Regions from separate parts of the Streptomyces sp. NPDC087300 genome, predicted to be linked through region 3. Evidence: riboswitches for the same ligand, from Rfam matches in the RefSeq annotation. Region 3 holds a riboswitch; each other region holds the start of a gene.
What was found. A riboswitch is a leader RNA that binds a small molecule or an ion and turns the genes downstream of it on or off. The one in region 3 is predicted to bind cobalamin.
Positions count from the first base shown of each region.

Region 1: another riboswitch for cobalamin. It lies ahead of ACIO9J_RS36270 (ABC transporter substrate-binding protein); the one in region 3 lies ahead of ACIO9J_RS22265 (prenyltransferase/squalene oxidase repeat-containing protein).
Region 2: another riboswitch for cobalamin. It lies ahead of ACIO9J_RS19375 (ABC transporter substrate-binding protein); the one in region 3 lies ahead of ACIO9J_RS22265 (prenyltransferase/squalene oxidase repeat-containing protein).
Region 4: another riboswitch for cobalamin. It lies ahead of cobN (cobaltochelatase subunit CobN); the one in region 3 lies ahead of ACIO9J_RS22265 (prenyltransferase/squalene oxidase repeat-containing protein).

Region 1 is NZ_JBIUYI010000011.1:82,060-88,986, reverse strand. Features, by position in the region: gene ACIO9J_RS36280 (ABC transporter ATP-binding protein) at 1-591, opposite strand, end outside; gene ACIO9J_RS36275 (FecCD family ABC transporter permease) at 588-1,595, opposite strand; gene ACIO9J_RS36270 (ABC transporter substrate-binding protein) at 1,733-2,695, opposite strand; cobalamin riboswitch at 2,739-2,900, opposite strand; gene ACIO9J_RS36265 (Mov34/MPN/PAD-1 family protein) at 2,864-3,286, opposite strand; gene ACIO9J_RS36260 (amino acid permease) at 3,377-4,888, opposite strand; gene ACIO9J_RS36255 (DUF2017 domain-containing protein) at 5,260-5,868, opposite strand; gene clpS (ATP-dependent Clp protease adapter ClpS) at 5,912-6,226, opposite strand; gene ACIO9J_RS36245 (nicotinate phosphoribosyltransferase) at 6,318-6,927, shown strand, end outside.
Region 2 is NZ_JBIUYI010000004.1:802,853-809,779, reverse strand. Features, by position in the region: gene ACIO9J_RS19385 (ABC transporter ATP-binding protein) at 1-571, opposite strand, end outside; gene ACIO9J_RS19380 (FecCD family ABC transporter permease) at 568-1,617, opposite strand; gene ACIO9J_RS19375 (ABC transporter substrate-binding protein) at 1,701-2,738, opposite strand; cobalamin riboswitch at 2,840-3,026, opposite strand; gene ACIO9J_RS19370 (VOC family protein) at 3,034-3,486, opposite strand; gene ACIO9J_RS19365 (helix-turn-helix domain-containing protein) at 3,492-4,352, opposite strand; gene ACIO9J_RS19360 (haloacid dehalogenase-like hydrolase) at 4,588-5,739, shown strand; gene ACIO9J_RS19355 (dienelactone hydrolase family protein) at 5,797-6,576, opposite strand; gene ACIO9J_RS19350 (asparaginase) at 6,659-6,927, opposite strand, start outside.
Region 3 is NZ_JBIUYI010000005.1:440,482-447,408, reverse strand. Features, by position in the region: gene ACIO9J_RS22275 (DUF4190 domain-containing protein) at 1-288, shown strand, start outside; gene ACIO9J_RS22270 (hypothetical protein) at 301-1,767, opposite strand; cobalamin riboswitch at 2,049-2,205, shown strand; gene ACIO9J_RS22265 (prenyltransferase/squalene oxidase repeat-containing protein) at 2,448-5,123, shown strand; gene ACIO9J_RS22260 (hypothetical protein) at 5,120-6,052, shown strand; gene ACIO9J_RS22255 (energy-coupling factor transporter transmembrane component T) at 6,056-6,927, shown strand, end outside.
Region 4 is NZ_JBIUYI010000010.1:297,934-304,860, reverse strand. Features, by position in the region: gene ACIO9J_RS35770 (precorrin-2 C(20)-methyltransferase) at 1-1,385, opposite strand, end outside; gene ACIO9J_RS35765 (precorrin-8X methylmutase) at 1,409-2,035, opposite strand; gene ACIO9J_RS35760 (cobalamin biosynthesis protein CobG) at 2,110-3,387, opposite strand; cobalamin riboswitch at 3,493-3,631, shown strand; gene cobN (cobaltochelatase subunit CobN) at 3,666-6,927, shown strand, end outside.

The DNA of each region.
Region 1 (6,927 bases), on a different contig from region 3:
CCTGACCAGCGACAGGATTTCGAGCTGGTAGCGGATGTCCAGGTGGTTGGTGGGCTCGTCGAGCACGACCAGGGTGGGGCGCTGCACCAGGGCGCGGGCCATCAGCGCGCGCTGGCGTTCGCCGCCGGAGAGCGAGGGGAAGGAGCGGTGGGAAAGCGCCGCGACGCCGACCCGGTCGAGGGCGGCCCGCACCAGTTCCTCGTCGGCGGCGGTGTCCGCCTCCCAGAAGCGCTTGTGCGGGGAACGGCCCATGGCGACCACCTGCTGGACGGTCAGCTCGAAGGCGGCCTGCCCGTCCTGCGGCACGGTGGCCAGGCGCCTGGCGCGCGCCTTCGCGGGCATCGCGCCCAGGTCGTCGCCGTCGAGCAGGGCGCGGCCGCGCGAGGCGCGCAGGGTGCCGTACACGCAGCGAAGCAGCGTCGTCTTGCCGCTGCCGTTGGGGCCGACGACGCCGACGGTCTCGCCGGGCGCCGCGGTGAGGTCGACGCCGTCCACCAGGAGCTTGCCGTCGATCTCGTACGAGAGTCCCTCGGTGCGCAGCGCTCCGGCGGGCGCGGGGGTCTCGGGGATCTCGGGGGTCTCCAGGGTCATGCCGGGACTCCTTCGGTGCGCCGCCGCAGCAGCCAGAGGAAGAACGGGCCGCCGGTCAGCGCGGTGAGCACGCCGACGGGGATGTCCTGCGGGGCGGCGATCGTGCGCGCTGCCAGGTCGGCGGCGACGAGGAACACCGCGCCCATCAGGGCCACCACGGGGAGCAGCGGGCGGTGCGCGGCGCCGACCAGCATGCGGGCGGCGTGCGGCACCATCAGGCCGACGAACCCGATGGCCCCGCTGTAGGCGACCAGGACGCCGGTCAGGAGCGAGGCGAGGACGAAGACCGCGGCGCGGAAGCGCGCGGTGTCCAGGCCGAGGACGGTGGCGCCCTCCTCTCCGACGAGCAGCAGGTCCAGGGGGCGGGCGAGCGCCATCAGCAGGGCCGTGCCCGCGACCAGGGCGCAGCAGGGCAGGGCGAGCATGTCCCAGCGGGCGCTGCCGAGGCCGCCGAGCGTCCAGTACAGGACTTCCTTGAGGTGGTCCGCGCTGTCCGCGGTGACCAGGATGAGGCTGGTCAGGGCGGTCAGGATGTACGAGACGGCGACACCGGCGAGGATCAGACGGCCGGTCGCGAAGCTGCCGCCGCTCCTGGCCAGGGAGTAGACGAGGACCAGCGAGACCAGGGCGCCCGCGAAGGCGGCCGCCGGGATGGTGACGGTGGTCGCGAGGGCCGAGCCGACGCCGAAGGTGCCGCCGAGCACGATGGCGCCGACCGCGCCGACGGAGGCGCCCGAGGAGACGCCGAGCAGGAACGGGTCGGCGAGGGGGTTGCGGACGAGGGCCTGGAGGACGGTGCCGATGACCGCGAGTCCGGCGCCGACGGCTGCGCCGAGCAGGACCCTGGGGAGTCTCACGTCCAGCACGATGGTTCTGAACGGGGAGGGGTCGGCGCGGCCCGTGAGGATCTCCACGACGGTCCCTGGCGGGACGCGGACGGAGCCCAGGGCTAGGCCCGCGATGACCGCTGCCGCTAGGGCTGCGGTGAGTGCCGTCAGGATCAGTAGGCGCTGTCCCCGTGACCTGCGCCCATCGCCCTTCGGGCTCGTCCTCAAACGCCGGACGGGCTGAAGATCCCGCCCCTCGGGCTGAGGATCCCGTCCCTCGGGCCGAGTCCTCCGCGGCCGAGTCTGCTCGGAGTTCACAGCTGCGCCGCCAGCTTCTTCACCGCCTCGGGTGCTCGTACGCCCGTGACCATGTCCGACAGCGGCAGTACCGCGAAGCTCTTGTTCCTGATGGCGGGGACGTCGGCGAGGGCCGGGTCGTCGAGGAGGCGCTTCTTCTTCTGGGCGACCGTCGTGGCGCCGTAGTCGAGGATCACGATGGTCTCGGGGTGGCGGTCCACGACCGTCTCCCAGGAGGCGTCGGCGAAGGACTTGTCGACGTCGGCGAGGACGTTGCGGCCGCCCGCGCGCTTGATGATGTCGTTGCCGATGCCGCGGCCGCCGACCGTGAACGCCGTCTTGTCGCCGCTGTCGTAGACGAAGACGGACCGGGCCTTCTTGCCCTTCAGCTCCTTCGCCGTGGCGGCCAGTTCGCGCTCGGCGCCGCCGACCCACTTGTCCGCGCGCCCCCGCACCCCGAAGGTGGCGCCGACCTCGCGGACCTCGCGGAAGACGTCGTCCATGGTGACGGGGCGCTTCGCGCAGCCCTCGATGTTCAGGCGGCTCTCGATGCCCGACTTGGCGAGCGCGGGGCGGCCGCGGCCGTCGCCCGCGAGGAAGGCGCTCGCGTAACCGCCGTACACGAAGTCGGGGTTGGCGGCGAGCAGCTTCTCGTAGGAGGGGTACTCCTTGGCCACGACGGGGACCGACTTGTAGGCCTTGGCGTACTTCGGCAGGACCTTGTCGTCGAGGTAGGCGGTGCCCGCCATCCGGTCCTGGAGGCCGAGTTCCAGCATCACCTCGGTGGCGTGCTGGTTCATGGTGACGGCGCGCTCCGGCGGTGCGTCGTAGGTCGTCTTCACACCGCAGTTGGTGACGGTGTACGGGAATCCGGCGGCCTTGGCGGCGGGCGCGGAGTCACCGTCGGAGTCCGAGGCGGAGCACGCGGCGAGCGGGACGAGCAGGGCCGCGGCGGCCAGGGCGCGTATCGGGCGGGACATGGGGGTGCTGCCTCCTCCAGGGGATTTCCGCGTCCCCTGCGTTGCGTGGAGCAAGGCGGCAGGTCAGTTCCTGACTCCCCCGCCCCCGGTGGGGGTGGGGTCACAGTGGCGGGACCGCGCCGGATTCGCACCGGCTTCCTGGCTCCTGCCGCCTCGAGGTCGTGGAGGTCAGTATGCCTCTACGACCTGCACCTCTTCCTCGGTGACCGTGCCCTCGACGATCCGGTACGAGCGGAACTGGAAGGGACCGGCGTCGTCGGTGTCCGCCGTGGAGACCAGGACGTAGTGCGCGCCGGGCTCGTTGGCGTAGGTGATGTCGGTGCGCGAGGGGTAGGCCTCGGTCGCGGTGTGCGAGTGGTAGACGATCACCGGCTCCTCGTCGCGGTCGTCCATCTCGCGGTAGAGCTTGAGCAGGTCACCCGAGTCGAACTCGTAGAACGTGGGCGAGCGCGCGGCGTTCAGCATGGGGATGAACCGCTCGGGCCTGCCGGTGCCCGCCGGGCCCGCGACCACGCCGCACGCCTCGTCGGGGTGGTCCTGGCGCGCGTGCGCGACGATCTGGTCGTGGAGGGCCTGGGTGATGGTCAGCATGGCAGCCAGGATAAGCAGAGGGGCTCCCGCGTACCGAAGTGTGGTACGCGGGAGCCCGCATGCTGGACAGGGCCTGGGGAGGCCCGGCTGTCAGTCCTTGTCGATGCCCTTGGCCGGGGCCTCGTCGGCGGGGGCGGCGCCGGAGGCACCGACCTTCTGCCGGTTGAAGGCGGCGGCCTCCGGGTTGCGGCTCTTGAGGACCAGGTAGCAGACCGTGAGGATCGCGGCCCAGACCGGCGCGGCGTACAGCGAGATCCGCGCGTCCTTGTCGACGCCCATCATCACGATGACCATGCCGATGAAGGCGAGCGCGAACCAGCTGGTGAACGGGGCTCCCGGGGCGCGGAAGGTGGACTGCGGCAGCTCGCCGCGGTCGGCCTTGCGGCGGTAGCGGATCTGGCAGCACAGGATCATGATCCAGGCCCACATGCCGGAGATGGTCGCGAAGGAGACGACGTAGTTGAACGCCTCGCCCGGCCACTGGTAGTTGATCCAGACGCCGACCAGCATGAAGGCGGCGGAGACCGTGGTGCCGATCAGCGGCAGGCCGTTCTTCGTGAGCCTGGTGAAGAACTTGGGGCCCTGGCCGTTCATCGCCAGGTCGCGCAGCATGCGGCCCGTCGAGTACATGCCGGAGTTGCAGGAGGACAGCGCGGCGGTGAGCACCACGAAGTTCACGATGGCCGCGCCGACGCCGAGGCCCATCTCCTCGAAGGCCTTCACGAACGGGGAGACGCCCGGCTGGAAGGACGTCCACGGCACGACCGAGAGGATCATGATGAGGGCGCCGACGTAGAAGACGGCGATGCGCCACGGCACGGTGTTGATGGCCTTGGGCAGGACGGTCTTCGGGTCCTTGGACTCGCCCGCGGTGACGCCGACGAGCTCGACGGCGAGGAAGGCGAACATCACGATCTGCAGGGTCATCAGCGTGGAGCCGATGCCGTTGGGGAAGAAGCCGCCGTCGTCCCACAGGTGGGTCACGGAGGCGGTGTCACCGGCGTCGGAGAAGCCGATGGTGAGAATGCCGAGACAGATCAGGATCATGCCGATGATCGCGGTGACCTTGACCATCGAGAACCAGAACTCCAGCTCACCGAAGAGCTTCACGGAGATCAGGTTCGCGCCGTACAGAATGACCGTGAAGACCAGCGCGTACGCCCATTGCGGGAATGAGTCGTGTGTCCAGTACTGCATGTACTGGGCGGCCGCGGTGACTTCGGTGATGCCGGTGACGACCCAGAAGAGCCAGTACGTCCAGCCGGTCACGAATCCGAAGAACGGGCCCATGAATTCGCGCGCGTACTCCGAGAAGGAGCCGGACACGGGCCGGTACATGAGGAGCTCGCCGAGCGCCCGCATGATGAAGAAGATGACGAGGCCCGCGATCGCGTACGCAAGGATGAGGCTGGGCCCGGCCTTGTGAATGGCCTTGCCCGCGCCGAGGAACAGGCCGGTGCCGATGGCACCGCCGATCGCGATCATCTGGATCTGCCGGGCTCCGAGCCCGCGCTGATAACCCTCGCCCTCGCCGGACTGACCGGCGGCGGTCCGCCCGGCCTCATTGCCGTCGTGATGCTCTTCGACCTGCACTGAGGTCATGGTGACGCCTTTCTCCATGCTGATCCGCGCCCGCACATCTGCGTTGTGGCAGCGGGTCAGGTCCTGATCCCCCCGGATATGGAATGGAGTGCTACCGGCGGTCTGCCGGCTGGAGCGCCCTCGGCGACATGGGTGGCGTCACCGAGTGGTCGTGAAGATTTATCACGGCGGCAACAGTGATGCTTTGCGCCACATGTGGCGCACACCACTGGGAGAAGCGGACAAAGTTCTCTTGCGTCGCCATAAACGGGCATTGGCTTGACGCGATCGTTATTCGGATTTGAGCGTCCGCTGAGCGAACGGGCGCTGGGCGCCGCGGAATGCTGCTATATACACCGACTGTCGTCGTCGCGGCGACTCCACGGGACCCGCTACGGCTCCAGCAACGTCTCCACCAGGGTTTCCTGGAGTCCGCCGAGCCACAGATAGGCCATCACCATCGGCTTGCGCGGGTCGGCGTCGGGGAGGCGGTAGAGCAGATCCGCGTCCTCCTCCTCGGTGATCTCCAGGCGCGTGCCGATCGCGAGACGCAGGTCGTTGAGGGCGCCGAGCCAGTTGCGCGACTCCTCGACCGACAGTTTCAGGACAGCCCCGCCCTCGCCCGACGACGTCATCGCGTCGAGGGAGCGGATCACGACCAGGGCGTCGTCACGCTTCTTGGCCCGCAGGTCGTTCTCCGTGAACCGCCTGAACTCGGCCGAATGGGCGCGCAGTTCCTCCGGATCGCCGGCGGTGTCGTCCGTGCTGCCCGGCCCTCCGTAGGCGTCGGGCAGCAGCCGCATCATCACCGGGTCGCTGGGCGGCTCGCTGGGCCCCTCGGCGAAGAGCTCGGCGAGCGGGTCGTCGGAGGGCTCCCCGCCCGGCCCCGGGCCGATCAGTTCGAGGAGCTGCACCGCGAGGGAGCGGATGATCGAGATCTCGACCTCGTCGAGCGCGACGGCGGCGCCGCCCCCGGGGATGGGTTCGAAGTGTCCTGGCATCAGATGCGTCGCTGCTTCCGGTCCGTGCGCTGGCGGCGGTCCGCTACTTGCGGTCCTGCTGAAGGGTGGCCCACAGGCCGTAGCCGTGCATGGCCTGGACGTCGCGCTCCATCTCCTCGCGGGTACCGCTGGAGACGACCGCGCGGCCCTTGTGGTGCACGTCCATCATCAGCTTCGTGGACTTCTCCTTCGAGTACCCGAAGTACGTCTGGAACACATACGTCACGTAGCTCATGAGGTTCACGGGGTCGTTGTGCACGAGCGTGATCCAGGGGACGTCCGGCTCGGGGACGACGAGCGCCTCTTCGTCCGATTCGGGTCGGGTGATCTCTGCGGGAGCCGTACTCACACGCCCCATGCTGCCACCCGCAGGGGGGCCTCGCACAAATGGCCTCCCCCGCGCGCCTCGAAATCGTCAGAGTGACGAAATGCGGGGTAGCATCCTTCCTATGAACACAGCGGACCTTGGCCTGCCGGTGGATGTTCCGTCGACAGCGCTCTTCACGGACCAGTACGAGCTGACGATGTTGCAGGCCGCGCTGAAGGCGGGCACGGGCGACCGGCGTTCGGTCTTCGAGGTCTTCACCCGCAGGCTGCCCGAGGGCCGCCGCTACGGAGTGGTGGCCGGAACCGGGCGGGTCCTGGACGCCGTCGAGAACTTCCGCTTCGACGCCGACGTCATCAAGTTCCTGCGCGAGCGCGCCATCGTCGACGAGGCGACGCTCACCTGGCTCTCCTCCTACCGCTTCAGCGGCGACATCTGGGGCTACCCCGAGGGCGAGGTCTACTTCCCGGGATCGCCGATCCTGCGCGTCGAGGGCTCCTTCGCGGAGTGCGTGCTGCTGGAGACCGTGATCCTCTCCATCCTCAACCACGACTCGGCGATCGCGGCCGCCGCGTCGCGCATGTCGTCGGCCGCCGGTGACCGCCCCCTCATCGAGATGGGCGCGCGCCGCACCCACGAGCTGGCCGCCGTGGCCGCGTCCCGCGCCGCGTACGTCGGGGGCTTCGCGACCACGTCGGACCTGGCCGCCGGGTTCCGCTACGGCATCCCCACCG
Region 2 (6,927 bases), on a different contig from region 3:
CGGCGACCAGTGAGAGCAGGTCGAGCTGGTGCTGGATGTCCAGGTGGTTGGTGGGTTCGTCCAGGAGGAGTTCGCGGGGTTCCTGGGCGAGTGCGCGGGCTATCTGGACGCGCTGGCGTTCGCCGCCGGACAGGGTGTGCCAGGACTGGGCCGCGCGGGAGGCCAGGCCCGTGCGGGTCAGGGCGTCGCGGACGGCGCGTTCGTCTCCGGCCGTCGGCGCCGACCAGGCGCGGCGGTGCGGGATGCGTCCCAGGCGTACGACGTCCGCGACCGTCAACTCGACCTGTGTGTCGGTGTGTTGCTCGACCACGGCGATCCTGCGCGCCACGGCGCGGCGGCCCGTGTCGGCCAGCGCACGGCCGTCCAGGGTGACCACTCCGGAGGCCGGGGCGAGGACGCCCGCCAGGATGCGCAGGAGCGTGGACTTGCCGGAGCCGTTCGGGCCGAGGAGGCCCACCGTGGCGCCGGTCGGCGGGGCGAGGCTCACGCCGTCGACGACCAGGCGCCCGCCCGCCTCCCGGGACACGCGCTCGGCGCGCAGACCCGCCGCCCCCTCGTACGCGTACGTCACGTCACCCTCCTCGTCCGGTACAGCACGACCACGAACGCCGGTACGCCGATCAGCGACGTCACCACGCCCACCGGGACCTCCTGCGGATCCAGGACCGTGCGGGCCAGGGTGTCCACCCAGACGAGGAAGACCGCGCCGGCCAGCGCCGTGACCGGGAGGAGGCGGGCGTGGCCCGAGCCGACGAGCGCGCGGGCCGCGTGCGGCAGGACCAGGCCGACGAAGCCGATGGCGCCCGCGGAGCTCACCAGCACCGCGGTCAGGAGCGCCGTCGTGCAGAGCAGGACCAGGCGGGTGCGGGCGACGCGGACGCCGAGCGCGGCCGCCGCCTCCTGGCCGAAGGCGAAGGCGTCCAGGGTGCGGGCGTGCGAGAGGCAGATGAACAGCGCCGCCGCGAGCACCGCCGCGCACAGCCACACGTCCGTCCAGCCGACCCCGCTGAGCGAGCCGAGCAGCCAGAACAGCACGCCGCGGGTGGTCTCCGCGTCCGCGGCGGTGAGGACGAAGAAGGAGGTCAGCGCGGAGAACAGCTGCATCGCCGCGACGCCGGAGAGGACCACGCGGTCCGTCGTGCCGCCCAGCGTGTGACTCAGGATCAGGACCAGGGCGAACGAACAGAGCGCCCCGATGAAGGCACCGGCCGAGACCGAAAGGACTCCCCCGCCCACGCCGAGCACGACGACCGCGACCGCTCCGGTGGACGCGCCGGAGGAGACCCCGAGCACGAACGGGTCGGCGAGGGGGTTGCGGAGCAGGGACTGCATGACCGCGCCGCAGACCGCGAGTCCGGCGCCGCAGACCGCGGCGAGCAGGGTGCGCGGCATCCGCAGGTTCCAGACGATGCCGTCCCTGATCGGGGTGAGCCGCGCCTCTCCCCCGCCGAGGTGCGCGGCGAGGGCCGACCACACGTCGGGCACGGAGATGTCCGCGGGCCCGATGGTGACGGCCACCGCCACGGAGAGGACGAGGGCCGCGACCCCGGCGAGCCACAGCAGCGCCTGCCGCACCGGGGCGCCCACGGAGGTGGACGCGACCGCGACCTCGACCATGTCCGCGTCCGCCTCCGCGGGTGCCGTCCCGTCCGGCGTCGCGGGTGCCGTCCCGTCCGGCGTCACCGGCGAGGTCCCCCGGGTCACTTCGCGAGGCCGAACTTCCGCAGCCCCGCCGCCACTTGCTCGATCCCGTCGACCGTACGGACCGTCGGGTTCATGGCCTGGCCGCTGAGGAGTACGTAGCGCTTCTTCTTCACGGCGGTCAGGTTCTTGGTCGCCGGGTTCGACTCCAGGAACTTGATCTTCGCAGCGGCGCTCTCCGCCGACTGCGACTTGCGGGTGAGGTCGCCGATGACGAGGACGTCGGGGTCGCGGTCGGCGACGGTCTCCCAGTTGATCTGGGGCCATTCCTCGCGGGTGTCGTCGAAGACGTTCTTCGCGCCGAGCTCGCGCGTGATGATGCCGGGGGCGCCGCAGCAGCCCGCCATGTAGGGGGCGTCGGAGTTGGCGAACCAGTAGAGGAGCTTCGCGTCCGACGCGTCGATGTCGTCGGTGGCCTTCGCGACGCGGCCCTTGAGCCCCGCGACCAGCTTCTCGCCGCGCTTCTCGACGCCGAACACCTTCGCGAGGTCGCGGATCTCGCCGTAGACGGTGTCCATGGTGAGGGTCTTGACGCGCTTGCCGTCGCCGCCGCCGTCGTTGTCCTTGCCCGCGCAGTCGGTCGGCGAGACGTAGACCGGTACGCCCAGCTCGGTGAACTTGGCGCGGTCGGCGACACCGCCCTTGCCGACCGTGTACAGGAAGGAGGCGCTGACGAAGTCCGGCTCCTGGGCGAGGACCTTCTCCAGGGAGGGGTAGCGGTCGGCGAGCCGCTCCACCTTCGCGTTCTCCTTCGCCAGGTTCTTCAGGACCGGGTCGGTCCAGGTGCCGGTGCCCGCCATGCGGTCGGCGAGGCCGAGCGAGAGCAGGATCTCCGTGGAGCCCTGGTCGAGGGAGACGGCCCGCTGCGGCGGCGCCTTGACCTCGGCTTTCTTGCCGCAGGAGGTGACCGCGACCGGATAGCCCGCCGCCTGCTCCCCCGCGCTCTTGCTGGTCTTCTCCGCGGAGCCGCCCCCGCACGCGGTCAGCGCGAGCGCTCCGGCGCAGAGCGCGGCGGACATACGTATAGCGGCGGACATACGTATACGGGTACGGGTACGGGCTGTGGAGGACACACGATCCCTTGAGTCTCACGGCTCATGCGCGGAGCCTGGCCTGCGTCACGCCCTCCGCCGCACGGTGCGCGGGCGGAGGCGCCAGCAGGTCTTCGGACTCGGGGATCGGCCGGGCGGGGCGCCTTCCCGGGCGTCCGTGGACGCCCAGTGGCCGTGGCCCCGCCCGTCCCCCTCACCGCTGCGCGTCAGTTCCGGATTCGCACCGGATTCCCTGGCCCAGGTGTGGGTTTGACTGGCTTGCGCAAGTTATCACGCCTGCTCAGGACGTCGGCCGGGGCCTCGGCTCGCCCCGGTAGGTCCCGAACGACCAGCGGTTCCCCTCCGGGTCGAGGATGCCGAACTCCCGGCTTCCGTACGGTTTGTCCTCGATCTCCGTGGTGATCCGCACGCCCGCCGCGGTGAGTGTGGCGTACAGCTCGTCGACCCGGTCCGTGACCACGTAGGCGCCGGAGGTGCCGGGCTTTCCGCAGGTGCCTTCGGGCGCCGACGGGTCGTACGAACCGAGCATGACGCCGCCGCCCTCGGGCCAGTCGAGCTGGGCGTGGGCGACGCGGTCGCCGTCCTCGTAGACGGCGGTGCGCAGGAAGCCGACGGTGCCGACGAGGAAGTCGATCAGGGCGGGGGCGTCCTCTGCCTGGAGGCCCGCCCAGACGGTCGGGGCGGGGGCCGCTTCAGTCGTGGTGTCGGGTGTGGTGTCCGGTGTGGTGTTCATGGGCCTCAGTCTTCGCCCGGACCGTGCGCCCCGGCTTGGATATTCCGGCACTCTTCGGCCAGCCAGCGGGTCGGGCTCGCCCCCGTGTACTGCCGGAAGTCGCGGACCAGGTGCGAATGGTCGTAGTAGCCGGTGTCGGCCGCGATCCTGGCCAGGTCGGGGCCCCCGCCCGCCGTGACGGAGCGGACCACCGCGGTCCGCGCGTGCTGGAAGCGCATCAGGCGCGCGGCCTGCTTGGGGCTCAGCCCGGTCTCGGCGCGGAACACCGCGGTGAGGCGGCGCTCGCTGAGCGCGACGTGCCGGGACAGGCCGCCGACCGTGCCCGCGCCCCGGTGCCTGGCCAGCCACGCCCAGGCCTCGGCGACCTCGGGGCGCACCGGGTCCGCCCGGTCGGCGGCCGCCACGCGCCGCCGCAGATAGTCGGCGAGGAGGGCGAAGCGGTCCGGCCAGCGGTCGAGGGCACACAGCCGCTCGCGGACCTCGGCGGCCCGGCCGCCGAGGACGTCCGTGCCGCTGGTGACGAGCTCTCCCATGAGCCCGGCGGCGGGCAGACCGAGCAGCGCGCGGGCGGCCAGGGGGTGCACGGCGAGCTGGATGCCCGCCTCGTGCTCGGGCTGCACCACGTAGGCCGGGCTCTGGTGCAGGCCGCCCAGGACGATGTCGGTGCGCACCGCGTCCCCGCCGGTCGCCTGCCCGGGTGTGCTGCCGGTGGCGATGGGGCCTTCGAGGGAGAAGATCACGGTCAGATACGGCGAGGGCAGGCCCCGGTGCAGCCCGGGACGCTGTCCGGCGCTGCGGTAGCCGACCGCCGAGACGACCATGCCGTCGAGCCGGGGAACGGCCCTGACGAACTCGTGGGAGCCCATGCGCCCAGTATGCGCGGGACCACTGACACGGACTCGGCGACGGCCCCGGCGACGACCTCCGCGACCGGGACCGCGGCGCTCCCGGCGCCCGCTGCGGCTACCCGTGTTCACCCGCTCCATGCCCCTCGTGCACGGTGACTTCGATCATGGGAAATGACCGCGCCGCCCCATAGCATTGCGCGCCGCTCCGGACGGGGCCGCACACCGCTCTCAGGAACGGCAGGACACCGCAGACATGGCAGTACGAGCAAAGAACAAGCCCGCCCTCATCGGCGCTCTGGGGGCGCTCGCCGCCGCCGTCCTCGCGGGCAGCGCGCTCTGGCCGACCTCCGAGGCGAACGCGGCGGGCTCCGCCGCGCAGACGGCGAAGGCCGCGAAGGGCGCGGCCGGCGAGCTCACGCACTGGCCGAAGCCGGTGGCGAAGAAGCTCGGCAAGGTCATCGCGAAGAACGACCACAAGGGCGCGTACGCCGTCTTCGACGCGGACAACACGACGTACCGCAACGACCTGGAGGAGTCCCTGCTCCCCTTCCTGGAGATGAAGGGCGTCCTGACCCGCAAGACGATGGACCCGTCCCTGAAGATCATCCCCTTCAAGGACAAGGCCGGGCACAAGGAGAGCCTCTACAGCTACTACAACCGGCTGTGCGAGGTGGACGACCAGGTCTGCTACCCCTGGGCCGCGCAGATCTTCTCCGGCTTCACGCTGAAGGAGCTCAAGGGGTACGTCGACGAGCTCCTGGCGTACAAGAAGCCGATCCCCGCCGAGTACTACGAGGACGGGAAGGTCACCAAGACCGAGGTGAAGCCGCCGGAATTCTCGCGCGGCATGCAGCAGCTCTACAAGACGCTTCAGGCGCACGGCATCGAGGTGTACGTGGTCAGCGCGGCCAGCGAGGACCTGGTGCGCATGGTGCTCGCCGACCCCAAGTACGGCTACGGCGTGAAGCCGCAGAACGTCATCGGCGTCTCGATGCAGCTCAAGGACCGCGAGACCGGCGAAGTGACCAGCTCCCGCAAGGAGATCGCCGAGGGCCGCTTCGGCGAGAAGGACCGCGCCGAGCTCGCGGGCCGCGAGCTGACGCCGAACCTGTGGGCGCCGCTGACCTGGTACGAGGGCAAGCCCGCGGCGATCAACACCTACATCGACGAGTGGAAGAAGCCGGTCCTCGCGGCCGGTGACACCCCGGCGAGCGACGGCCCGATGCTGTTCCACTCGGCCGACGTGCGGCACGGCGGCGTGCGGGTGTGGGTCAACCGCAAGGACTCGTACATGAAGCAGCTCGACGGCATGAAGAAGGAGAACGCCGACCGCCAGCGCGAGTTGGGCCAGAAGGTGACCGCCGACAAGCGGTGGCTGACGGTCACGCCGGACCAGATCGGCTGACGGTCCGAGCGTCTGGCCGCGGCGCGGCACCGCCCGAGCGCCGTGCCGCGTCGCGGGTCAGTCCGTCAACGGCAGGCAGTCGGCGAGCAGTTCGACGACGTCGCGCCAGGCCCGCCGCGCCTGTAGCGGGTGGTGGGCGACGCCGGGGAGCACGGGCTGCTCGTGGTCGACCGGCGGGTGGTGGAAGGCGTGCTGGGCGCCGCCGTAGACCACCATGCGCCAGTCGACGCCCCCGTCCCGCATCTCGGCGGCGAACGCGTCCCGGTGGTCCTGGGACATGATCGGGTCCTCCGATCCGACCCCGGCCCAGACGGGACAGCGGATGCGGGCCGCCTCGCCGGGGCGGCCCGTGACCAGTCCGTTGACCGTCCCGATCGCCTTCAGGTCGACGCCGTCGCGCCCGAGTTCCAGCGCGACGGCGCCGCCGGTGCCGTAGCCGACGGCGGCGATCCGGCCGGGGTCGGTGCGCGGCTCGGCGCGCAGTACGTCCAGGGCCGCGTGGCCGATGTCCCGCAGCCGGTCGGGGTCGGCGAGCAGCGGGGTCACGCGCGCCAGCATCTCCTGCGGGTCGGTGAACCAGTGCCCGCCGCCGTGCAGGTCGAAGGCGAACGTCACGTACCCGAGTTCGGCGAGGGCGTCGGCCCTGCGGCGCTGGACGTCGTTGAGGCCCGGCCCTTCGGGGCCGAGCAGGACCCCGGGCGCGCGGCCCGTTCCCGCGGGCAGCGCGAGGTGTCCGGCCATCGTGAGTCCGTCGGCCGGGTAGGTGACGGTGCGGGTGGTGATCGTGCTGGTGGTGGCGGTGCGGGTGGTGACCTCGTCTGTGCTGGCCTTCGTCATGGGACGGGACTGTAATGATCGTCGGGGACCGGCGGATACGTACTTAGCTGTCGGCAGAGCGGACCGCCGGGGCCACCGGGGGCTACGCCAACTCGGCGAACTCGGCTGCCACTTGGGCGCGGTCGGCGCCGTCCGCGAGGAGCGCGTACAGCAACAGCCTGGCCTTCGGGGCGTCCAGCGTTCCCGCGGAGAGGAGGCCCCGGCCGAGCATGTCGTGTTCGGATCCTGGGCCCCGGTAGGTGTGGCCGAGCAGCGGGCCCGCGCCGGTGCGCGACGCGAGGACCACGGGGATGCGGGCGGCGAGCGCGGCGAGCGGTTCGACCAGCCAGGCGGGTACGTGGCCGGCCCCGA
Region 3 (6,927 bases):
AGCGGCTTCTTCGCCCTCGGCGGTGTCGCCCTCCTCGGCAACTTCGCCACCGGCATCGCCTGGATCAACCCCGGCGTCTTCCTCACCCTGGCCGCCCTGTCCGCCCTCGTCGCCATCCCCACGGGCCACGTCGCCCGCTTCCGGGGCCGCCGTCTCGCCGGCGAGGGCCGCGGGCTCGCCCTCGCCGGGATCCTGACCGGCTGGCTGGTGCTGCTGGTCTGCGCGGTGGCGGTGCTCGCCTTCGTCGGGCTTATCGCCGGACTCGCGGTCCTCTCGGACGGCTCCTGACCGCGCGGGCCGTCAGCCTCCGTAGCGCAGCGCGATCGTGTCGCCCGCGCCGATCACCGTGGCACGGCTCGCCGCGCCGGACGCCGCACCGTCGACGCTCGACCGCCACTGCGAACTGCCGTTGTTCGTCTTGCCGTTCAGGGATGTGACAGCGCCCGCGCCGCTGCTCGGGGTGAGCCCCGTGACACAGCCCGCGGGGGTGGCGGAGGCCCCCGCCGCGTCGAGGACGGCACCGAGCGTCGTGGTCGTGGCGTCCGGCGTGAAGGCGACGGAGCAGACCTTCAGCGCGGTGCCGTCGTCGACCGTCAGGGCGAGGCTGGTGCGGGTGCCGGGGGTGAAGGCGTCGGTGGCCGTCCAGCGCGGGGCGCCCGCGGTGGCCGGCGTCGGCGGCGCCGTCGCGAAGCCGCCGCCCGCGACCGCGCGCAGGCCGTCGATCGAGGCGTACGCGGAGGGCACGGTGTCGGTGGGCAGGTACTTGAAGCCGCCGCCCGGCTTGAACTGCTGGGCGATCAGGAAGTCCACCGGGGTCTTGCCCGCCCGGGTGAGGAAGTCTCCGGTCTGCGGGTTGATGCCGCAGGCGTTGAGGCCGGAGACCGCCCAGCCGTTGGAGTCCGTGTTCGCGCCGAACATCGCGTCGAAGGCACCGGAGTTGTTGATGAGCTTCGACTTGAGGAAGCCCTTGGCCTTGGTGACGGCCGGGTCGGTGGCGGGCACCCCGGACACGCACAGGGAGGCCATGGCGGCGCCGGTCATGTCGATGTCGCTGGGCTTGGCCAGCGCGTCGGGGTCGCCCTCGGCCTTGCTGAAGTTCCACCCGCCGTCATCGTGCTGGTTGGCCCGCACCGTACCGACGGAGCGGTCGAGCAGGGCCTGGGGGACGCGCTGGGCGCCGGACGGCGTCTTGGCCCCCGCGAGCGCGAGCAGCGCGAAGACCGTGCCGTTGAAGTTGGCGGGCGAACCCCAGTAGCCCGGCGCGGAGTTCTGCCAGTACGCGTAGGTGTCGGCGATCAGGTTGCGGCTCGCGGAGACCCGGGCCGGGTCGATCCCCGCGGAGTAGGCGTTGATGATGCCGCGCTCGAAGTCGGTGACCACCGGCGAGCTGCCGGGCCAGGCCGGGTCGGCCAGGTGGGCCCGGTAGACGGTACGGGCGTTCTTCGTGGTGTCGCCGTTCGGCGTGACGTCGACGGCGGCGGTGCCCGCGGCGGCGAGGGCGGAGAACGCCCACTCGTTGGACAGGCCCGCGCCCGCGTAGGAGCCGTCGGCTCCCTGGAGGGATCTGAGATAGGTCACGCCGTTGGTCTTGGAGGTGGCTATCTGGCCGGGCGAGGCCGTCGCCGCGGCGGGCACCGCCGTCAGGGCGAGCGCCGTGAGCGCGGCGGGCACGGACAGCAGGGCGCGGCGGGCCGCGGAGGTCGTGGCGGGGCGTGCGGTGGGCACGGCGGAGCAGGCGGAAGTCAGGGCGGAGTGCGTGGAGTTCATGGCGGGGTGCTCCCGGGAAGAGGGGGCGTCGGCCGCACATCCGTCACCGACGCGTCCCGCGTACGCACGGCGTACGAGGGAGCGGGCGGGGACGACACGTGGCCGTCGCCCGAGCGCGTGATGCGACGTCCTTGATTGCAGGGCCGGTCGGGCATTCGGGCTCGTCCCGGCCCCCCGGCCGGTCCACACCGCTGCGCGTCAGCTCTGGACTCCCACCAGATTCCCCCGCTCGGCAGCACGGGAGGTTACTCGAACCTCACAGGTCCCGCACACCCTTGTCACCTCATTCGCAACTGTGCTCTAATTCGCCCGAATCTGAACTCAGTTACCAGGGGAAGCCGGTCGAAGTCCGGCGCTGACCCGCAACCGTAGGTTCGCCGAGCACCTCAAGTGCCCGGCGGGCGAGCCGGATTACCTGGACCGAGGCACGAAACGACTGACGCCGTCGCGGACTACGGTGTGGTACGGACGGTTCCCGACGCGGGCTTCGGCCCTCGGACCGGCTGATCACATGAACCCCGCCACGGCCGAGGCCCAGGGGGGCAGTGGTGGGGCAGAGAGCCGGGAGTCCGGGCCGGGGCGTGCGCGCGAGATGCGTGTCGCTGCTGTGTGCGGCCGCCGTGGCGGTGGGCGGCGGGACACTGCTCATCGGCCGCGCCACCCCCGCGGCCGCCGATCCGATGGCGAAGTGCACGGCCACCAAGGGCGCGGTCGTCGCGGTGGACTTCGGCGACTGGGGCGGCGGTGTCGTCCGCGGCTGCGACGCCACCCCGACCACCGGCTACGACCTGCTGCACGAGGCCGGTTTCAGCACCACGGGGACCGAGCACGACGGCCCCGCCTTCATCTGCCGCCTCGGCCACGCGGACTTCGACTCCGGCAAGCGCTACCCCGCCCCGGCCCAGGAGGCGTGCAAGCTGACGCCGCCCGCCTCCGCCTACTGGTCGTACTGGATCGCGCCGCGCGGCCAGGACTACTGGACGTACAGCCCGCTCGGCGCGATGAGCCAGCGGCCGAAGAACGGGTCGGTGGAGGCCTGGGTGTTCGGCGCGACGGACCCGGACGGCACCAGCGGAGGACCCTCGTTCACGCCCGCCCAGGTCCGGGCGGGCGGCGGGACCGACCCCGGCGACAACCCGCCCGACGTCGAGCCCGGCGAGGTGGACCTCAAGGCGGCGGACGCCTGGCTCAGGAGCCGCCTCACCGACGGCGACCACGTCCGTGACGAGGGTGCGGAAGGCCCGGAGGGCGCCAACCTGTACCAGACGGCGCACACCGCACTCGCGCTCGCCGCGTCCGGCGGCAAGAGCGACACCCTGAACAGGACACGCGCCTATCTGGCAGCGCGCACCGAGGAGTTCGCCTATCCGCGGGGCACCGACAAGGCCCCCGACCCGGCGGGCGCGGCCCTGCTCGCGCTGCTCGCCGAGAGCACCGGGGGCGACCCGCACTCCTTCGGCGGGCACAACCTCGTGGGCGACCTCGGCAAGAGCGTGTGCACCTCCGGGGGCACCTCCGACTGCGTCGGCAAGGGCGACTTCCCCGGTGTGGGCGACGTGGAGACCCAGGCCCTCGCCGTGCTCGCGCTGCACCGCGCGGGCCGCAGGATCCCCGCCGACGCCGTCACCCGGGTCGCCGCCCACCTGTGCAAGGACGGCGGCTTCAGCCCGACGCTGATCCGGGACGGCGACACCTGCACCTACAGCGACCCCGCCACCACCCCGTACGCGATCATCGCCCTCCAGCAGGCGGGCGGCCACTCCGACGTGGTGGCCAAGGCCCGCAAGAGCCTGCGCGCCGCCCAGCTGCCCAGCGGGGCCTTCGGCGCGTACGCGGGGGTGACCGAAGGCGACGTGAACGCCACCGCCAAGTCCGCCCAGGCCCTGCGGCTGCTCGGCGACACGGTGCGCGCGGACGCCGCGGTGTCCTGGCTCTCCCGGCAGCAGACGAAGTCCGGCGGCTTCGGCTTCGATCAGGGCGCGAGCGATCCGGAGCTCTATCCCACCTGGGCCGCCGTCGTCGCCGGAGCGCGCACCAGCCTGGCGGCGCTCACGGCGAAGGACCCGACGCGGCCGCCGACGACCGACCCGACGGACCCGACCGACCCGACCGACCCGCCGACCGGCGGCCCGAACCCGCCCTGGCAGCCCGGGGAAGGCCCCGACCTGAAGAAGGGCACCGCGTACCTCACCGCGGCGTCCCGCCTCAAGAAGGGTCACTACTACGAGAACGTCGCGGGGACCGGGTTCGCCGACTACGGCCTGACCATCGACGGCGGCTACGCCCTCGCGGCCACAGGGCACGACGACGAGGCGCTGCGCGGCATCGTCGACTTCCTCGACGGCCGGGGCAAGGACGGCTCGACACCGGGCCGTTCCGTCAACGACTGGACGGGCGTGGGCACTTCGCACGCCGCGGGCGGCTCGCTCGGCAAGGTGGCGGTGCTCGCGCAGACCGTCGGCCGCGATCCGCGGAAGTTCGCGGGCCAGGACCTGATCGCGGCGCTCGACAAGGCGGTGTGCGAGGCGCCGAGCCGGGCTCCGGACCGCAGCTGCCCCGCCAAGGGCGCGTACACGTACGCCCCTTCGGTGTTCTCGCAGTCCCTCGGCGTCATCGCCCAACTGCGGGCCGGTGAGAAGGCGTCGGCGGCCGCACCCGTCGCGTATCTGCGCGGTCTTCAGCACTCCTCCGGCGCCTGGCCCAGCCTCATTCCCTCGACCGGCGACTCCGAGGTGGACTCCACCGCGATGGCCGCCATGGCCCTCGACCTGGTGCAGGACGCCGCGTCCGAGAAGGCGGTCGACAAGGCGCTCGCCTGGATCGCCACCAAGCAGCTTCCCGGCGGCGGCTTCCCCGGCGCTTCGGGCAACTCCGTCAACTCGGCGGCCCTCGCGGTGCAGGGGCTCTCCCTGGACGCGGCGAAGTACGGCGACGAGATCAAGAAGGCCCGCAAGTTCCTCGCCGGACAGCAGAACGCGGACGGCGGCCTGAACGTCGCGGCGGGCGGCCAGCGCGGCTCGGACGTGCGCGCCTCCACCCAGGGCCTGGGCGGGGCGGTCGGCACCTCGTTCGGCACGCTCGCCAGGGACCTGGACGGCACGACGCCCCAGCCGCCCGGCGACGGCGGCCCCTCCGCCGGCGGACCGTCCGGCGGTGCGACGCCCGACATCGTCACGCCCGGCGAGGACGGACCCGGCGATCCCTCGGCCGGCGGCCCCTCGCCCGACGGCGCGCTCGCTTCGACCGGCGCTCAACTGGCGGGAGTCGCGCTGGCCGCCGTCGCCCTGTGCCTCGCCGGGTGGCGCACGGTCGTCGTCGCCCGCCGCCGCAGCGCCACCACAGGAGGCCACCAGTGATCCCCCGCGTCCTGCGCACCCTCGCGAGCGCGGCCTGCGCCCTGACCCTGACCGCCGCGGCCCTCACCGCGACGGCCGCCCCCGCCGGTGCCGCTCCCCAGCCCATGGGGCGGTGCACCACCAGCTCGGGCGCCGTGCTCGCGGTCGACTTCAGCGACTGGGGCGGGCCGATCCTGCGCTCCTGCGGCAGCACCCCGACCACCGGCTACGAACTGCTCAACCAGGGCGGCTGGCGCACCACGGGCACCGGCCACGACGGCCCCGCGTTCATCTGCCGGATCGGCTACAGCGGCTACAAGGGCGGCAAGCAGTTCCCGACGGCCGCGCAGGACGACTGCGTCCTGACGCCGCCCGCCTCCGCGTACTGGTCGTACTGGCACGCCGACCCGGGCGAGAACACCTGGGAGTACAGCCAGTTGGGCGCCATGCTCTACAAGCCTCGGCCGGGCAGCGTCGACCTGTGGATCTTCGGCGGCACGAACATCGAGGGCACCGAGGGCCGCCCCACCGTCAGCCCTGACCAGCTGCGCGCCCGCAACGCCCGGCCCACCGGCGGCAAGGCCCGCGCCCCGTACGAGAACAAGACGTCCGCGCCGCTGCCGCCCGACGTCGACACCGGACCCGCGCCGGAACGGCCCGTCCAGGAGAAGCCCGCGCCGCCGCGCCCCGAGCGCAGCAAGCCGCCGAAGCCGTCCCGCTCCCCTTCCCCCTCGCCCTCCGACTCCGCCTCGCCCACCCCGTCGGCCTCCGCGTCCGCCGGGGCGCAGGCCGCGCCGAAGCCGTCCACCGAGGTCGTCGACGCGGCACCGGCCGCCGACGCGGCGCACGACGCGGGCTCGTACGCACCGGCCGCCGTGACCGGCGCGCTCGTCCTGCTCATCGGGGGTGCGGCCGTGTACACGGCCAGGCGCCGCCGCCGTACGGAGTAGCCGGTGCGCGAGCGTACGGCCCCCGCGGTCGCCGCCGCGCCGCGGGAGGCGGGCGGGCGGCGCCTGCCGCGCACCCTGCACCCGCTGGCGTGGTGGGTGTGGGCGCTGGCCCTGGCGACCGCGGTCAGCAGGACCAACAACCCACTGCTTCTCCTTCTCGTGCTCGCGGTCCTCGGCTATGTGATCAGCGTGCGCCGCACCGAGGCGCCCTGGGCGCGCGGCTTCAAGTACTACCTGTATCTGGCGCTCACCGTCGTCGCGATCCGGGTGGTGTTCCGCGCGGTCTTCGCCACCGGCATCACCCCTCACGACCACTTCCTGTTCGCGCTTCCGCACATCCCCACCCCCGACTGGTACGCGGGCATCCAACTGGGCGGCCCCGTCTCGCTGGAGGCGGTGCTCTCCGCCGCCGTGGACGGGCTGCGGCTCGCCTGCATGCTGTGCTGCGTCGGCGCGGCCAACACCCTGGCCAACCCGAAGCGGGCGCTGCGCGTGCTGCCCGGCGCGCTGCACGAACTCGGGGTCGCCGTCACCGTGTCCATCAGCGTCGCGCCTCAACTGGTGCAGAGCGTCCAGCGGGTGCACCGGGCGCGGCGCCTGCGGGCGGGCCGCACCAAGGGGATGCGGGCGCTGCGCGGCATCGTGGTGCCGGTCCTTGAGGACGCGCTCGAACGGTCCTTGCGGCTGGCCGCCGCCATGGACTCGCGCGGCTACGGGCGTGCGGGCACGGCGACACGCCGTTCCCGGCGGCTGACCGGCGCGCTGATGCTCCTGGGCATGTGCGGGCTGTGCGCGGGAGCGTACGGGCTGCTCGACGCGACCGCGCCGCGGCTGCTCGGGTTCCCCGCGCTGGGGGCCGGTGCCGTCCTGTGCGT
Region 4 (6,927 bases), on a different contig from region 3:
CGGACGATGCGGATGCTCTCCTCGGGCCCGCCGACGTCACGGGCGAGAACGACGGGGGTGTCCGGCGCCCGGTGGCCGAGGAGCAGCTCCCTCGCCTTGCCGACCTGCCAAGTGCGGCTGCGCGAGCCGGGGTTGTAGAGGGCGAGGACCAGATCCGCCGAAGCCGCCGCCGCGAGCCGCTCCGCGATGACCTCCCAGGGCTTGAGCCGGTCGGAGAGGGAGAGCGTGGCGTAGTCGTGGCCGAGCGGGGCGCCCGCGCGGGCGGCCGCCGCGTTGGCCGCGGTCACCCCGGGGAGCACCCGCACGGGGACGTCCGCGTACTCCTGTCGCGAGGCGACCTCCAGGACGGCCGTGGCCATCGCGAAGACGCCGGGGTCGCCGCCGGAGACGACCGCGACGCGCCGCCCGCGCTGCGCCAGCTCCAGGGCGAACGCGGCGCGTTCGGACTCGACGCGGTTGTCGGAGCCGTGCCGCCGCTGGCCGGGGCGGTGCGGCACCCGGTCCAGGTAGGTGGTGTAGCCGACCAGGTCGTCGGCGTCCGCGAGCGCGCCGCGCGTCTCGGGGGTCAGCCACAGCGGGCCCGCGGGTCCGGTGCCGACGACGACCACGTCGCCCGTCTCGCCGCGGTCCTCCGGGGCGCTGCGCGCGGCGGGCCCGCCGGTCAGCGGGGCCACCCTGCTCGGCAGCACCGCCACCGAGAAGTACGGCACGGACTCCGGGTCCACGTCGGCCAGCCGCCCTGTGCGCTCGCCCGCCATGGTGGCGCGCTCGACGTACCGTGCCTCGTCGAGCCGGCCCGTGCGCTCCAGGGCGCCGCGCACCTTGCCGAAGGTGCGGCCGAGCTTCATCACGACCGCCGAGTCCGTCGCCGCGAGGCGCGCCGCGAGTTCCTCCTCGGGGAGCGTGCCCGGCAGGATCGTGAGGACCTCCTCGGCCTCCACCAGGGGCTCACCGAGCCGGGCGGCCGCCGCGCTGACCGAGGTCACGCCGGGGATCACCTCGGTCGGGTAGCGGTCGGCCAGGCGCTTGTGCATGTGCTGGTAGGAGCCGTAGAAGAGCGGGTCGCCCTCGGCGAGCACGGCGACCGTGCGGCCCGCGTCGAGGTGTGCGGCGAGCCGGGCCGCCGCCGCCTCGTAGAAGTCGTCGAGCGCGCCCCGGTAGCCGCCGGGGTGGTCCGTGCCCTCCGTGGTGACGGGGTAGACCAGCGCCTCCTCGATGTGGTCGGCGCGGATGTGCGCGGCCGCGATCGAGCGGGCGATGGAGCGGCCGTGCCGTGCCGAGTGGTAGGCGACCACGTCGGCGGCGGCGATGACCTCGACGGCGCGCAGCGTCATCAGCGACGGGTCGCCGGGCCCGAGGCCGACGCCGTAGAGCCGTCCCCGCAGGGCGTCTTGGGTGGTTTCGGTGTTCACTCCGCCTCGCTCGCAATCGCGTTGATCGCCGCCGCGGCCATCGCGCTGCCGCCGCGCCGTCCCCGTACGACCAGGTACTCGATCCCCGACGCGTGTCCGGCCAGCGCGTCCTTGGACTCGGCGGCGCCGACGAAGCCGACCGGGATGCCGAGCACGGCGGCCGGGCGCGGGGCGCCCTCCTCGATCATCTCCAGGAGGCGGAAGAGCGCGGTGGGCGCGTTGCCGATGGCGACGACGGAGCCCTCCAGGCGGTCGCGCCAGAGTTCGAGCGCGGCGGCGCTGCGGGTGGTGCCGAGGCGCGCCGCGAGGTCCGGCACGGACGGGTCGGCGAGCGTGCAGATGACCTCGTTGTCCGCGGGCAGCCGCTTGCGCGTGACGCCGCTCGCGACCATGTTCGCGTCGCAGAGGATCGGCGCGCCGCCGCGCAGCGCCGCGCGGGCGTCGGCCACCACCCGGGGGCTGAAGGCGAGGTCGCGCACGAGGTCGACCATCCCGCAGGCGTGGATCATCCGCACCGCGACCTGGCTGACGTCGGCGGGCAGGCCCGCGAGGTCCGCCTCCGCGCGGATGGTGGCAAAGGACTCGCGGTAGATCGCCGCGCCGTCCTTCTCGTAGTCGAACACTGTGCTCTCGCTCATCTCGTGGCCGTTCCGGCCGTCGTGGTCGTCGTGGTCGTGGGGCGTCGTCATGTGCGTGGTCAGGTCGGGTGCGGGGGCGTACGGGCGGTGGTGACCGCCTCCGTCACGGTGGCGCCCGCCACGGGCACGACCGAGCCGCCGGTGCGCAGGGTCACCTCGTAGCGGCCGTCCGCCGTGGCGAGGACGTCCACCCAGTCGCCGTGCGGATGCCCGCACCGGCGCTCGCAGCCCGACCAGTGGACGGGGAGTCCGGCGCGGCCGGGCACGGCGTCCGCGCGGACGTCGGCGAGCGACTTGGCGCAGCCGGGCCGCCCGGTGCAGGCGCCGACGCCGAGCCAGGGCGACGCGGGCTCGGTCACGAACCCGGCGTCGGCGAGGACCCGAAGGCGCTCCCGCGCGGCCTCGTCGGTGAACCCGGGCACGACGAATCCGCGCCAGGGCGTGACCCGTACCTCGTCGCCGGGCGCGGGCAGCAGCGCGCGCAGCTGGGCCGCGCTCACCCGTCCCAGCGGGGCCGTGACCAGCACGGCACCGCCGAGGACGCCGGGAGGCGGCGGGCCCTGAACCGTCGTCCCCGCGACCGGTGCCGGGGCCGCGGCCGCCGTCGCAGGAACGCCCGCGTCCGCCAGCGCCCGCGCCACCTCGACGGCCCGCCCGGCCGGCAGCTCGGCCACCCGCCAGGCGCCGTTGCCCGCCGCCAGCGCGGCCGTGCGGAACGCCCCGGCCGCGGCCAGCGCGGCACGGGGAGCCTCGGCGCCCGGCACCCGGAACGTGGCGGCGCCGAGCCGAAGCAGCGCCGTGCCCGCCGATTCTGCGATCAAGGTCACATCGGCGCCGAGCCCCGCCACGTCCCCGCGCCCGTCGTCGGCGGCGAACAGGAAGCGGCCGGAGAGCTCCGCGGTCCACTCCTCGGCGCAGAGGAGTCCGTCCAGCTCACGGGCCCACAACTGCACGTCGGCGTGGCCGAGTCCGTCGATTCCGGCCAGCGGCGACGCCACCACGTTGCGGACGCGCTCGTGCCGTTCGGAGGGGAGCAGGCCCGCGTCCGAGAGGAGCGCCGAGAGTGCGCCGCCGCAGGTCTCGCCGAGGCCGCGCAGCTCGACGTTGCCGCGTGAGGTGATGCTGAGGTGACCGTCCGCGAGCCGCTCGGCGGCGGTGGCCAGGACGTCGACCTGACGGGACGTCAAGAGGCCGCCGGGCAGCCGGAGTCGGGCCAGGCCGCCGTCGTCGGCGCGGTGCAGGCGGAGGGCTCCGGGGCAGGCGTCGCCCCGGTCGCGTATGAGGGATTCGCCCTGTTGTGTGGAGGTTGCTCGGGTGGGCGGCATGGCGGCGAGCATACCCACGCGGATCCGGCGGGGCGCCTCCCGATACCGGCCGTCCTGGCAGGTGGCCGCCCACCGCGACCTGGGCAGGACTTACTATGCAGGCGGCGGACCGCCAGGTCCGTCGACGCCAGCGACGGCGTGGGTCCACCAGGACCCGATGGAGGAAGCCCGGTGCGAATCCGGCGCGGTCCCGCCACTGTGAGCCCCACCGACGTGGGGTGAGCCAGGAACTCCTGCCGTCCAACACGACCACCCGGGGCGCGGACACCCCGAGGAAGGCCTGCGCCCGCATGCTTCTGCTGCTGTCGACCTCCGACACCGACCTGCTCAGCGCCCGTGCTGCGGGGGGTCCCGTCGACTACCGGTTCGCCAACCCATCGCGCCTCGACCTGGCCGAGCTTCCCGCGCTCCTGGACGGCGCCGACCTCGTCGTCGTACGCCTCCTCGGCGGTGTCCGCGCCTGGCAGGACGGCCTCGACCAGCTGACCGCGAGCGGCCTGCCCGTCGTCGTGCTCACCGGTGAACAGGCCCCCGACGCCCAGCTGATGGCCTCCTCCACCGTGCCGGTCGGCATCGCCGCGGAGGCCCACGCCTACCTGGCGCACGGCGGCCCAGCCAACCTGGAGCAGCTGGCCCGCTTCCTCTCCGACACCGTGCTGCTCACGGGCCACGGCTTCGAGCCGCCCGCGCCCGCCCCCTCCTGGGGCCCGCTCGAGCGCACCGCCCGCGCCGTCGAGGGCCCGACCGTCGCGGTGCTCTACTACCGCGCCCACCACATGAGCGGCAACACCGCGTTCGTGGACGCCCTGTGCGGCGCCATCGAAGACGCGGGCGCCCGCCCGCTGCCGCTGTACGTGGCCTCGCTGCGCGCCCCCGAGCCGGAGCTCATCGAGGAGCTGCGCGCCGCCGACACCATCGTGACCACCGTGCTCGCCGCGGGCGGCACCAAGCCCGCGGAGGCGTCGGCGGGCGGTGACGACGAGTCCTGGGACGCGGGCGCGCTCACCGGCCTCGACGTGCCGATCCTCCAGGCGCTCTGCCTGACCGGGTCCCGCGCGGCCTGGGAGGAGAACGACGAGGGCGTGTCGCCGCTGGACGCCGCGAGCCAGATCGCGGTGCCGGAGTTCGACGGCCGCCTGATCACCGTGCCGTTCTCGTTCAAGGAGATCGACGAGGACGGGCTCCCGGCCTATGTGGCCGACGCCGAGCGCGCGGCCCGGGTCGCCGGAATCGCCGTACGGCACGCCCGTCTGAAGCACATCCCGGCCGCCGACAAGCGCCTCGCCCTGGTGCTCTCCGCCTACCCGACCAAGCACTCCCGGATCGGCAACGCGGTGGGTCTGGACACCCCCGCGTCCGCCGTCGCGCTGCTGCGCAGGCTCATCGGCGAGGGCTACGACTTCGGGGCCACCGAAGAGATCCCCGGTCTCGTGTCCGGCGACGGCGACGAGCTGATCCGCGCGCTGATCGACGCGGGCGGGCACGACCAGGAGTGGCTCACCGAGGAGCAGCTGGCCGCCAACCCGGTCCGCATCCCGGCCGCCGACTACAAGCGCTGGTACGCGACGCTCCCCGCCGAGCTGCGCGAGTCGGTCGAGCGGCACTGGGGTCCGCCGCCGGGCGAGATGTTCCTCGACAAGTCCCGGGTGGGCAACGGCGGCGACCCCGAGGGCGACATCGTGCTGGCCGCCCTGCGCCGCGGCAACCTGCTGATCCTCATCCAGCCGCCGCGCGGCTTCGGCGAGAACCCGATCGCGATCTACCACGACCCCGATCTGCCGCCCTCGCACCACTACTTGGCGGCGTACCGCTGGATCGCCGCGTCCGCGACGGACGGCGGTTTCGGCGCCGACGCGATGATCCACCTCGGCAAGCACGGCAACCTGGAGTGGCTGCCGGGCAAGAACGCGGGCCTGTCGGCCGCCTGCGGTCCCGACGCCGCGCTCGGCGATCTGCCGCTTATCTACCCCTTCCTGGTCAACGACCCGGGCGAGGGCACCCAGGCCAAGCGCCGCGTGCACGCCACGCTCATCGACCACCTGGTGCCGCCGATGGCCCGCGCCGACTCCTACGGCGACATCGCGCGCCTGGAGCAACTCCTGGACGAGTACGCCCAGATCAGCTCCATGGACCCGGCCAAGCTGCCCGCGATCCGCGCCCAGATCTGGACGCTGATCCAGGCCGCGAAGCTCGACCACGACCTCGGTCTGGAGGAGCGCCCCGGGGACGACGGCTTCGACGACTTCCTGCTGCACGTCGACGGCTGGCTCTGCGAGATCAAGGACATGCAGATCCGCGACGGACTGCACGTCCTGGGCAGCGCGCCCGCGGGCGCCGACCGCGTCAACCTCGTCCTCGCGGTGCTGCGCGCCCGCCAGATCTGGGGCGGCACGACGGCCCTGCCCGGTCTGCGCGAAGCCCTCGGCCTGGACGAGTCGGCCGCCACGCGCGTGAGCGCCGACGAGGCGGAGGACAAGGCCCGCGCCCTGGTCCAGGCGATGGACGACGCGGACTGGGACCTGTCCGCCGTCCCCACCGACCAGGGCGAACAGGTCGCCGCCATCCTGGAGTTCGCAGCCCGCGAGGTGGTCCCGCGCCTCGCCGCGACCACCGACGAGCTCGACCACGCGGTGCACGCCCTGAACGGCGGCTTCGTCCCCGCAGGCCCCAGCGGCTCCCCGCTGCGCGGCCTCGTCAACGTCCTGCCGACCGGGCGCAACTTCTACTCGGTCGACCCCAAGGCCGTCCCCTCCCGCCTCGCGTGGGAGACGGGCCAGGCCCTGGCCGACTCGCTGATCGAGCGGTACAAGTCCGACAACGGCGCGTACCCCACCTCCGTGGGCCTCTCCCTGTGGGGCACCAGCGCCATGCGCACCGCGGGCGACGACGTCGCCGAGGCGCTCGCGCTGCTCGGCGTGCGCCCCGTCTGGGACGACGCGTCGCGCCGCGTCACGGGCCTGGAGGCCATCGAGTACGCGGAGTTGGGCCGCCCGCGCATCGATGTGACGCTGCGCATCTCCGGCTTCTTCCGCGACGCGTTCCCGCACACCATCGGGCTGCTCGACGACGCGGTCCGGCTCGCCGCGTCCCTCGACGAGCCCGCCGAGCAGAACCACGTGCGCGCCCACACGCAGGCCGACCTCGCCGAGCACGGTGACGAACGGCGCGCCACCACCCGCATCTTCGGCTCGCGTCCCGGCACCTACGGCGCGGGTCTGCTCCAGCTCATCGACTCCCGCGACTGGCGCACCGACGCCGACCTCGCCGAGGTGTACACGGTGTGGGGCGGCTACGCGTACGGCCGCGGTCTCGAAGGCCGCGCGGCGCGCGACGAGATGGAGACGGCCTACAAGCGCATCGCGGTCGCCGCCAAGAACACCGACACCCGCGAGCACGACATCGCGGACTCCGACGACTACTTCCAGTACCACGGCGGCATGGTCGCCACGGTCCGCGCGCTCAAGGGCACCGCGCCCGAGGCGTACATCGGCGACTCGACGCGGCCCGAGACGGTCCGCACCCGCACCCTGGTCGAGGAGACGTCCCGCGTCT